2 regions of the Marinobacter alkalisoli genome follow, and region 1 is predicted to be linked to the other one. Evidence: predicted binding sites of a transcription regulator. Region 1 holds the regulator's gene; the other holds the start of a gene.
The links. Region 1 encodes FliA, which starts transcription of late flagellar genes. Its sites were predicted from a motif close to CTAAAGTTTNNNNNNNNNNNGCCGNTAA; they were not measured.
Positions count from the first base shown of each region.

Region 2: a site for FliA is predicted at 1,051-1,078, ahead of ACJO3M_RS03750 (flagellar protein MotY). Genes of this name have one in related genera too.

Region 1 is NZ_JBJJLB010000019.1:55,943-61,881, reverse strand. It holds gene ACJO3M_RS08985 (chemotaxis protein CheW) at 1-218, opposite strand, end outside; gene ACJO3M_RS08980 (protein phosphatase CheZ) at 235-1,020, opposite strand; gene cheY (chemotaxis response regulator CheY) at 1,042-1,425, opposite strand; gene ACJO3M_RS08970 (RNA polymerase sigma factor FliA) at 1,566-2,312, opposite strand; gene ACJO3M_RS08965 (MinD/ParA family protein) at 2,343-3,155, opposite strand; gene flhF (flagellar biosynthesis GTPase FlhF) at 3,259-4,560, opposite strand; gene flhA (flagellar biosynthesis protein FlhA) at 4,621-5,939, opposite strand, start outside.
Region 2 is NZ_JBJJLB010000011.1:28,116-34,054, forward strand. It holds gene pyrC (dihydroorotase) at 1-955, opposite strand, end outside; gene ACJO3M_RS03750 (flagellar protein MotY) at 1,171-2,031, shown strand; gene ACJO3M_RS03755 (histone deacetylase family protein) at 2,028-2,954, opposite strand; gene ACJO3M_RS03760 (bifunctional acetate--CoA ligase family protein/GNAT family N-acetyltransferase) at 3,158-5,902, shown strand; gene rdgC (recombination-associated protein RdgC) at 5,925-5,939, opposite strand, start outside.

The DNA of each region.
Region 1 (5,939 bases):
ACGTTCTCTGCAGAGTGACAGCAGTTCACCAGGGCTTCCAGCTGAAGGAAACCCGCGCCACCCTTTACGGTATGGAAGCCACGGAATATGGCGTTGAGGAGATCACTGTCATCCGGATTCTGTTCAAGATCCACCAGCTGCTCAGACAGCTTTTCAAGTATCTCGCCTGCTTCAACCAGAAAGTCCTGCAGGATCTCTTCATCGGCATCAAACGCCATGGGTTACCCTCTTAATTCAGAAACCGAGACTGGACAAAAGATCGTCAACATCGTCCTGACCCGATACCACATCTTCACGCTTATCGGCGTTCATCTGCGGGCCAACGCCCTGCTCTGCCGACACTTCGCTTGATTCAATCTCATGTATGGTGCCGGTCAGCTGATCCACATGACTCGCCATCATCACCAGGCCTAGCAGGTGTTCCTCCACTTCCTTCACCAGGTCGGTGACCTTCTGGATCACCTGCCCTGTCAGGTCCTGGAAATCCTGGGCCAGCAGGATTTCCGAGAGGTTGTTGTACATGGTGTCGGCATCCCGGGTCAGCGTTACGAAGAACTGGTCAATCCGACCGTAGAGGTCCCGGAATTCCGCCGGCTCCATTTCCCGCCGACGCAGACGCTGCCATTCGTCTCTCAATACCGCCGCCTCATCACGGATAGCGTGGGCCTGAGGCATGGTTTCCTCGACCAGGTCCATGGTGCGATTGGCAGCCTGACCGGTCATTTGCACAACGTATTCCAGGCGATCGGACGCATCGGTCATTTTTGACAGCGCTTCCTGCTGCTCGGCATTGCGGGGATCGATCTGGAAATTGCGAATCGCTTCGTGGAGGCTGCGGGTAAGCCGCCCGACTTCCCGATACAGGCTTTGATCCCGGACTTCGCTGAGATCATTGATTACGTTCATAGCCCCTGCATAGTCACCGGCATTGACCTGTTCAACCAGCTCGTTGGCCTGTGCGCGGAGCTTTTCCGTCACCTCCGGATCAAGGCCCTGCGGGTTCTTTTTGCTATCGCTCATGAGAGCCCATCCGACCTTTGGTTACTGGATTCGTTCGAAGATTTTCTCAATCTTCTCCTTGAGTACTGCGGCGGTAAACGGCTTCACGACATAGCCATTCACCCCTGCCTGCGCGGCGGCGACAATCTGATCCCGCTTTGCTTCGGCGGTGACCATGAGAACCGGAAGGGTTTTCAGGTTTTCATCGGCACGTACAGCCTTTAGCAGATCAAAACCGGACATACCCGGCATGTTCCAGTCAGTCACCAGGAAATCGTATTTACCGCTTTGCAACATGGGCAACGCGGTGTTGCCGTCATCCGCTTCGTCGGTATTGGTGAATCCCAGATCACGCAGCAGGTTCTTGATGATCCGTCGCATTGTGGAAAAGTCGTCCACAATGAGGATTTTCATGTTCTTGTCCAATGGGACCTCCAGTTTTGTCACACCCGGAATGCGTTTTATCTTTCTGCCAGACTCTGGCAGGCCGGTGGTTTAACCGCTTATTGTGTGGTGTTTGAACCCGTTGTAAAGCGCCGGTTACCAAAAGCTACAGACAGCCAACCTCAATACACGTTGGGCTCATGTCGCCAGCCCGTCAGCCTGCCCCGAAGCCTCAGCGCGGCCTGACTGTGGATCTGACTGACCCGGCTTTCACTCACCCCCAGGACAGCACCGATTTCCTTGAGGTTCAGCTCCTCCTGGTAGTACAGGCTGAGCACCAGTTTTTCTCTCTCGGGGAGCTCGCCAATCGCTTCCGCCAGACTTCGCTTGAAAGCATCGGACGTAATATCGTCCAGCGGATTATCACTGGCCTCTGCTTCCTCTATCGGCAGGTCGCCGGATTCATTGAGCTCATCCAGGCTAAAAAGTTTGCCGCTGTTGGCATCGCTCAGACTGGAGTGGTATTCAGAAAGAGACATCTCCAGCTCTTCAGCGACTTCCTGGTCCTGGGCCTCACGACCAAGACGATCCTCAACAGCCTTGATGGCCTGGGAGATACGGCGGGCATTACGATGAACGGAACGGGGTACCCAGTCGCCCTTGCGGATTTCATCCACCATGGCGCCCCGGATACGGATACCAGCGTAGGTTTCAAAGGTTGCGCCCTTGGTGGAGCTGTACCTCTGCGCAGCCTCAAGAAGCCCGATCATGCCGGCCTGCATCAGGTCTTCCAGCTGCACCGAGGCCGGCAAGCGGGCCATCAGGTGCAACGCGATCTTTTTCACCAGCGGAGCATGCTCTTCCACTAGCCGGGAAGCACCCCCGACGCCTGCTTTTTGGTAGATTCCCAGGTTTTTCGTCAATGTCATGTATCCAGCTTTTTGGTGACAGGATCAATGTCAGACTTCGACGAGCCGCTCCACAAAGAATTCCAGGTGTCCGCGGGGAGATGACGGCAGCGGCCAGTTGTCGACCTTCTCAGCCAGAGCCCTGATCGCCAGTGACGCTTTGGCCCTGGGGTAGGCATCCAGCACCGCTTTCTGCCTCTGCACCGCTTTCCGGACGGCTTCGTCGTAAGGCACCATACCCACGTATTGTAGTGCCACATCAAGAAACCGCTCGGTGACCCGGGTCAGTTTTTCAAAAAGATGCTTCCCTTCCTGCTCGTTCCGGACCTGGTTGGCAAGAATACGGAAACGGTTGGTGCCGTACTCACGGTTCATCAGCTTGATCAGAGCGTATGCGTCAGTAATGGATGTCGGTTCGTCACACACCACCAGCAGCAGCTCCTGAGAAGCTCTCAGGAAACTGATGACGGATTCGGAAATCCCCGCTGCGGTATCGACGATGAGGACGTCAATCTGGTCACCGAGCTCGCTGAACGCATTGATCAGACCAGCGTGCTCCATGGAGGTGAGCTGGGTCATGCGCTGGGTTCCCGAGGAGGCCGGGACAATCTTGATACCACCCGGGCCATCGACCAGGACATCCCGCAAGTCGCAATCACCCGCCAGCACATCCGAGAGGTTGCGATTGGCGGTGATACCCAGCAGAACATCTATGTTGGCCAGACCCAGGTCAGCATCCAGCAACACGACACGACGGCCTTTCTGGGCCAGGGCAATACCCAGGTTAACTGACACGTTGCTCTTACCAACGCCGCCCTTCCCGCCGGAAACTGCAATCACCTGTACCGGATGTGGTTTGCTCATACTTGGTTTTATCTCTCGCCACGTTTGACCGAAGGCTCAGTTGTATTTCAACGGCGCCTGTTCACGCCGGATAGTCCGTCATCCGGTATGGCCGGGGAGTGTTTCAGGCCCCCTCTGCCACCGCCTGCTGTTGCTGGAGTGTTTTAAGCCGCTCCACGGCCAGTCGAACCAGGGGCACCGCTTCGGCGTGGTGCAGATCTTCGGGAATCTTCTGGCCATCCGTGTAATACGCCACGGGAAGACCGGACTCCATGACAAACCCCAAAGATTCACCCAGGGTCAGGGCTTCGTCGACTTTTGTCATCACACAGCCCGCAAGGTTAGCCATCTTATAGCAATGCCACACTGATTTCATAATACGCGGTTGGCTGGTCGCTGACACTACCAGGTGCGTACGAATCCGGTGATGGCTCCTGGCCAGTTCTGACAGTTGTTGCTCATAGCCCTTGTCAGTGCTGGTCAGGCCGGCGGTATCAATCAGCACCAGGTGGCGATCCGACAACTCGTCGAGGATATCATCAAGGGAATGGCTCTCATCCACCACCCGCACCGGCACATTCAGGATACGACCGAACACAAACAGCTGCTCATGGGCAGCCACGCGATAACGATCCGTGGTGACCAGGGCCAGGGAATCCGCACCATGGCGCAGGACATGGCGCGCCGCAAGCTTGCCTATGGTTGTGGTCTTACCGGATCCGGTGGGCCCAACCAGCGCGTATACGCCCCCCTGATCCAGCCACTCGGTTCGTGAGGTTTTCACCCCGGTGGCCAGCATTTTCAGGGACTGCTTCCAGCCATCGTCAAGGCGCCCGCCCTTATGGCGGCGGGACAGGGAGCCGGACAGATCGAGGCTCAGGCCGAATTCCTGCAAACGTTCGGACAGGCGCTGCTGAACCGCGTTGTTCGCCGGCTTTTTCGGCTCGGCGGCCCGGGCCCCCACCATGTCCCGTAATGAACTGATCTCGGCCCGCATCTGTGCAAGCTCATCGGAGTAGCCACCTGGTGCGCCTGATGAGGCGGCCGATCCGGACTCCGTTGCGGCAGACTCAAGCCCCAGCGCCGAATCGTCGATGAACGCCGAGTTATTGGCATACCCGGCGCCAACGCTTGCCCGCTTCTCGCGAACCTCGCGAATACGGTCCCGGGAACGCCCCAGTTCCTGTTCCAACCGGCGATGTTGTTCCGCCTGCATTTCCGCAAGACGGGACCCGTTGGTGGCCTCCCGGGCCTGATCACCAAGACGCTGACGCGCCATGTTTTCGTCGTAGTCCAGCGCCGTCACAATTTCGACACCGCCGTCCACCCGGCGATTGGAGAGTATCACGGCGTCCGGACCCATCTGTTCCCGAACCTGCTTCAGTGCCTCTGCCATGGTCTGAGCAAAAAAACGTTTTACTTTCATGATGCCTCATCCTCCACCGGCAACGCCGTGCCTGCGTTGTCCGCTTTGTCATCCGCGGCCTTACTGCCCGACGGACGCCACAATGGTGATCTGTTTGTTATCCGGAACTTCCTGGTAAGACAGTACGTGCAATCGCTCCACCCCATAACTGGCAAACTTCGCCAGCACCGGTCGCAACGGGCCTGACACCAGCAGAATCGCTGGCTTGCCAAGCATCTCCTGGCGCTGGACACTCTCCTGAAGGGATCGCTGCAGTTTCTCCACCATGTTCGGCTCCAGCACCAGCCCGATGTCTTCCTGACCGCCGGATTGTTGACTCTGTTGAACTGACTTCAGCAATAACTGTTCCAGGTCTGGATCCAGGGTGATCACCGGGATCTCCTGCTCGTTGCCACAAATGCTCTGAATGATCATTCGGCGCAGGGCCTGACGGGCAACGGTGGTAAGCAGCTTCGGATCCTGACTCTTCGGATGAACGTTCACAATGGACTCCGCGATGGAACGCATATCGCGGATCGGCACCTCTTCCTTGAGCAGATTCTGCAGTACCTTCAACAGCAGGCTGATGGAAATGGTGGTTGGAACCAGCTCTTCCGCCAGCTTGGGAGACACCTTCTCCAGCTGGTCCAGCCACTTCTGGGTTTCTTCGTGGCCAAGCAGTTCGTGGGCATGCTTCTGCAATATCTGGTTCAGATGGGTGGCCACCACGGTACTGGCATCCACCACTGTATACCCCAGGGTCTGGGCCTGGTCTTTCTTCTCGGGCTCAATCCAGCTGGCATCCAGGCCAAACGCCGGATCCTTGCCTGCAATTCCCTCGATTTTGCCAAACACCTGGCCAGGGTCGATGGCCAGTTCCCGGTCCGGGTGAATCTCGGCCTCGGCCAGAGTCACGCCCATCAGGGTGATGCGATACACATTCGGCATCAGGTCCAGGTTGTCGCGAATATGGACGGACGGCATCAGGAACCCCAGATCCTGGGACAGTTTCTTGCGCACCCCCTTGATACGACTCAGCAACTGACCGCCCTGGGATTTGTCCACCAACGGGATCAGACGGTAACCCACTTCCAGGCCCACGATGTCGACGGTGGCAACGTCGTCCCAGCCCAGTTCACGGGTTTCGCCCGGCGCAGGCAAAGCCTGCCCCTGATCTCCGCCATCCCCTCCGGGCGGTATATCCCGTCCCGCAGGCTGCGCGCCTCCGCGTACCGGGAATACACCCTCTTCCTCGACCGTCTGGCGGTCACGTTGCCAGATCAGGTAAGCTGCGGTGGCAGCGATACCGCCAAGCCCCAGAAACGCAACGTGGGGCATACCGGGGATGAGCCCGAGAATAATCAGGATAGCGGCAGCAATAGCCAGCGCCTTGGGCGCGC
Region 2 (5,939 bases), on a different contig from region 1:
GCATAGTCCAGCTTTCCCTGGTCAGAGTAATAGTGTCGGTATTGCGTGGCAGCCCGTAAAAGTCTGCGCCGTTGAAACTGGCGAAGGCCTCCAGCTTGTCGAGAACGCCCAGCTCCTCGAAAATCCCGGCGTACAGGGCAATCGCGCCGTAGGCGGAGTAGCAGCCGGCACAACCACAGGAGGCTTCCTTCTTGTCCCGCCCGTGAGGGGCTGAATCCGTGCCCAGGAAGAAGCGTTTGTCACCGCTGGCAACGGCATCCCGCAGGGCCTGCTGGTGCTTGTTTCGCTTCAGGATCGGCAGGCAGTAAAGATGGGGCCGAATACCGCCCACCAGCATATGGTTACGGTTGTACATCAGGTGCTGGGGAGTCAGGGTCGCGGCCAGGTTGTCGCCCTTGTGCTGGCGGACGAAGTCGGCGGAATCAGCGGTGGTGATGTGCTCCAGCACGACTTTCAGGTTGGGGAAGGCTTCCAGGGTGGGCGCCAGTACACGCTCAAGGAACACCTTCTCCCGGTCGAAAATATCAATATCCCCATCGGTCACTTCACCGTGGACCAGCAGCAACATGCCGCAATCAGCCATCGCTTCCAGTACCGGGTAAATGTTGCGGATATCGGTCACACCGGATGCGGAGTTGGTGGTGGCGCCGGCCGGGTAAAGTTTGGCGGCGACCACTCCGGCGGATTTTGCTTCGCGGATGTCCTCTGCCGAGGTGGACTCGGTCAGGTACAGGGTCATCAGCGGTTCGAACGGGGTGTCGCCAGCTGCGCTCAGAATGCGCTGGCGGTACGCCATGGCATCGCTGGCCGTGGTCACCGGTGGCACCAGGTTCGGCATGATGATCGCGCGGCCAAAGCACCGGGCGGTGGCCGGTACCACATCGTTCAGGACGGCGCCGTCTCTGACGTGGAGGTGCCAGTCATCGGGGCGGGTGATGGTCAGTTGTTCGGTCATGCGGCGATTCCAGTTCCAGGTCAGCTCGGGCAGATGCCGGTGAAAATTTGGCGGGATTATACCAGATGCCGTTTACGATTGTTTCCGGTGAAAGGCTAAAGAAACGAATCATGCCGCCGTTAAACGGTCAGAAACCCAGATACTGACGGATAGACGCCATGGTCAGACTAGCAACCTTGCTCCCGTATAGAGCTGCATTTGCCCTCACGGTGCTGATGGGGATCAGTGGTACAGCCCTGCCGTCCAGTTTTGGCGCCGGTATCGAAAACAGCCAGTGGTACGTGTCGGAGTCGGTGTTTGAATGCGCCATGGTGCATGAAGTTCCCGGTTATGGCCGCGCCGTCTTCCGTCATAAGGCCGGTGAGGAGCTGTCGTTTTACCTTGAATCGGATACCGCCTTGATGCGTCCGGGCAGGGGCAGCCTGGTGGTGGAAGCACCGGCCTGGCGTCCGGGGACGGCGCCACGAAAAGTGGGGACGGTCAATGTCGGTGAGGGCCGGCGGCCAGTCGCGCTGAGCTCACGTCAGGCCATGGTGATTGCCCGGGGTCTGCTTGATGGCATGACCCCGACCGTCACGCGGGAATCCTGGTATGACCGAAGCCCGGTCCGGGTACGGGTTTCCAATATCAATTTCGCCGGTCAGTACGAAAGCTATCGTGCCTGTACCGCCAGCCTGCTACCGGTTAACTACGACCAGATCAAACGCTCTCGAATCCCGTTTCGTGCCGGCAGTACCAGTCTGTCGGGCGGCGACCGTGAGTTGCTGGACAATATCGTGGCTTATGTGCAGGCGGATTCGACGGTGGAGCGTATCTTTGTGGATGGTCACACCGACAGCAGTGGCAGTCGCATTGATAATCGCGCCCTGTCGGAAGAGCGGGCCAATGCCGTGGCGGATTACCTGATCGGGCAAGGGATTCCCCAGGATCTGATCACTGTCCGCGCCCACGCCGACCAGTACCCGGCTTCCGGGCGCCCGGCGGATAACCGGCGTGCCACCATTCGCCTGCAGCGCCTGGGCGAACGGCCCGACCTTCAGCAGGCCAATGGTTATGAAGCCGGATATTCCGGCTAGTTAACGGCGCTCAGTACTTCCAGGTGGGCATTGACGCTTTCTGCCAATGCCCTCAGGTGGTAGCCCCCTTCCAGGGTTGAGATGACCCGATCATTGGCGTGGTCACCGGCGACGCTGGTGATCATTTCCGTCAGCCAGCGATAATCCTCCACCTCCAGGTTCAGCTCGGCCATCGGATCAAGCCGGTGGCCATCGAAGCCCGCCGACACCAGGACCACCTGGGGCCTGAAATCCTGCAGCTTCTTCAGCCATCCGGCCTCTACGGCTTTGCGGTAGTCCAGTGCCGAACAGTCGGAGGCAATGGGAATGTTGACGATGTTTTCCGGCTGACGGTGTACGTGGGAGTGCGGGTAGAACGGGTGCTGGAAGCTGGAGCACATCAGTATTCGTTCGTCACCGCCAATGATGTCAGCGGTGCCGTTGCCCTGATGAACGTCGAAATCGATGATGGCGATCCGTTCCAGATGATGGAAGTTCAGCGCCCGCATCGCCGCCAGTGCAATGTTGTTGTAGAAGCAGAAGCCCATGGATTTGCTGCGTTCGGCGTGGTGCCCCGGTGGCCGCGCGCAGACAAAGGCATTGGTCACCTGGCTGCTCATGACCATGTCCACCGCCTGGATATTGGCGCCGGCTGCCAGCCGGGCTGCCCGCAAGGTGTCCGGCATCATGGCGGTATCGGGGTCGGTGAAAACGCGTCCACGGGTCGGTTGCATCAGGTCCAGCTGGTGCAGATATTTTTCAGGATGAACCGTCAGCAGCTGGTCACGGGTGATTTCATCCGGGCGTACCCAGTCCAGTACATCACCAACGCCGGAATCGGCCAGGTAACTGATGATGGCTGACAGCCGCTCCGGCGACTCGGGGTGCTCCGGGCCCATGTTGTGCTTCAGGTAGTCATCATGAGAGAAGAAGGCTGTGGTCATACGGGTCCTGACTACTCTTTTCCTGCATGCGTGTGTCCTGCACGCGAGGTTTATGCTTGTATTTCCACCAATATTATCAGGGATGGTAGGTGGTTGCCGTGTTTCTTTGGTCTTATAGGGGTAATCGACATTTTACATCAGGAAACAACCGCCTAAGATAAGGATAGCCTCGTCAACGATTGAAAACAGCAAGGAGTTTACGCTTGAGCACCCGCTATCTGGAAAGTCTCTTCAATCCATCGTCCATTGTGGTGATCGGTGCTTCCGAGCGGGCAGACAACCTGGGCGGCATGGTGCTGCGTAACCTTCTGGGCGGCGGCTATCCCGGCAGGCTTCTGGTCATCAACCAGAACGATTATGACAACGTTCATGGCGTGCCCTGTGTCCGCAAGGTCTCGAAAATGGAGTTCAGTCCGGATCTGGCCATTATCTGTACGCCCCCGGACACGGTTCCGAAAATGGTGCGCCGGCTCGGGGAGGCCGGGGTACGCACCGCCATCGTCATGACCGGGGGCATGTCCCGTACCCACAGTAAAACCGGCCAGCCGCTGATGTATTCGGTACGGGATGCAGCGCGGGAAACCGGAATCCGGGTTCTGGGGCCCAATACCATCGGGCTGATGGTGCCCGCGCGGAGCCTGAACGCAACCTACGCCCATATGGGGGCCATTCCCGGCAAGGTGGCGTTCATTGGCCAGTCCGGCACCGTGGCCAGCTCCATCATTGACTGGGCGTTTGCCCGGGGCGTGGGCTTTTCCTACTTCCTGACCCTTGGCGATGGCATGGACATCGATCATGACGATCTGATCGACTACCTGGCCCAGGACAGCCAGACCCGGGCCATCCTGCTGCACATCGAGAATATCCCCAACCCCCGGCGCTTTATGTCGGCGGTTCGGGTGGCGTCCCGCACCAAGCCGGTCATCGCGGTGAAAAGTGGCCGCACGCCGGAATCGGAATGGTTCGCCCATCAACTACCGGCGGGCCTCCGACGGAGCGATCCGATATACGACGCCATGCTCCAGCGCGCCGGTGTGCTGAGGGTGGATGGCCTGGGGCAGATGTTTGATGCCCTGGAGACACTGACCCGGATGCGCCCCTTGCGCCGGGAATCCCTGGCGATCATGGCCAATGGTGTGGGCCCGGGGGTGTTGGCGGTTGACCGGCTGATTGATCTGGGAGGCGAGCTGGCCAACCTGTCGGAGCACACCATTGAGGCGCTGGCGGAAAACCTGCCGCCGTACTGGACCCGTAAGAATCCGATTGACCTCAATTACGACGCCTCACCGGAGCTGTATGCCAAAGCCATCAAGATCCTGGCCAAGGATCCGGAGGTGGCGAATGTGCTGGTGATGTACGCTCCCAGCCTGACGGAAGACAGCCTGCAGATTGCTGATGCGGTGGTCCAGGCCGCCAAGGGCAGTCGGTTGAACGTATTTACCTGCTGGTTGGGGCAGAGCACCGTAATGGATGCCCGTGATGAATTTTACCGCGCCGGGCTGCCGTCGTTTTTCAATCCGGAAAAAGCGGTGATGGCTTTCATGCAGCATGTGCGTCACCAGCGGGTACAGCGTCTGCTCACGGAAACCCCGGAGTCGTTTACCGATCATTTTGACGACCGTACCCAGACTCGTCGTGTGGTGATGGGGGCCATGCGTTCCGGGCGGATGCATCTGTCGAATCGCGAAGCACGGGAGGTCATTCGGGATTACGGCATCAACACCATTGAGACCATCTACTGCGATGATGTGGAAGAGGTGCTGGAGGCGTTTTCGGTGGAGCGTCGCCCAGTGGATATCACGCTGATCCACGAACAGGCGTGTTATCCGTTTCTGGAGCTGAGCACCGGGCAGCGCCGATTCAAGGGAACCATTCAGAAGCTCAATAGCGAAGCGGCGATCATTGATTCCTGTCGGGTGCTGATGGAGGAGTATCAAAACCATTTTCCGGGCAGCGGGTTCCTCGGCTTTGCCGTGCAGCGCTCCTATCAGCATGTAGGCGGTATTGAATTCAGCGTTGGCATCACCCGGGATCCGGTGTTTGGCCCGCTGGTAGTCTGTGGCGCCGCCGGTGCCCAGATCAACGTAATGACTGATCGCCAGATTGCGTTGCCGCCTCTGAACATGGTGCTGGCGCGAGAGCTTCTGCGCCGCACCTATATGTACAAGCTCCTCAAGGAACACAGCCTGAAACCGGAAGAAGATATTCGGGCGGTGTCTGAAACCCTGGTGACTCTGTCCCAGATCGTGATCGATATCCCTGAAATCCGCGGCCTGGAAATCGCCCCGCTGCTCTTTAACGAACAGGGTGCTGTGGCGGTGAACATTGCCATCGATCTGGCCGACAAACCCGGGCGGCCCATCATCCAGCCTTATCCCCGGGAACTGGAAGAGTGGATCATGCTGCCGAAGTCCGGGCGGCGGGTGATCATCCGGCCGGTGCTGGCGGAAGACGAGCCGGCCCACCGGGCCTTTCATGAGCTGCAGTCGCCGGAGTCCATCCGCTACCGGTTCTTTCAGTATCGGAAGCATTTCTCCCGCGAGGATGTCGCCCAGATGGTGCAGATCGACTATGACCGGGAAATGGTCTTTATCGCCAATGCCCCGAGGGAAGACGGGGAAGGGGAGGAGACCCTGGGAACCGTCCGGGTCTGGACGGACGCCGATAATCTCCGCTGCGAATTCGCCGTCATGGTGCATGACAACATGAAGGGGGAAGGCCTCGGTGTGGCGTTGATGCAGAAGATGATTGATTACTGCCGGTCACGGGGAACCGTGGAAATGGTCGGTAACGTATTGCCGGATAACCGGCCCATGCTGCAATTGGCAGAACATCTCGGGTTCGAGGTCCAGTACAACATGGAAGAGGAAGTGATGGACTTGCGGCTGGTGCTGAATGAGCCGGATAAGGACTGGCAGCGGGAGCGGCTGCTCAAGAGCTCCCACTGACAGTCAGACGGGACACTAGGCTTCAGGCTTCCTCGAC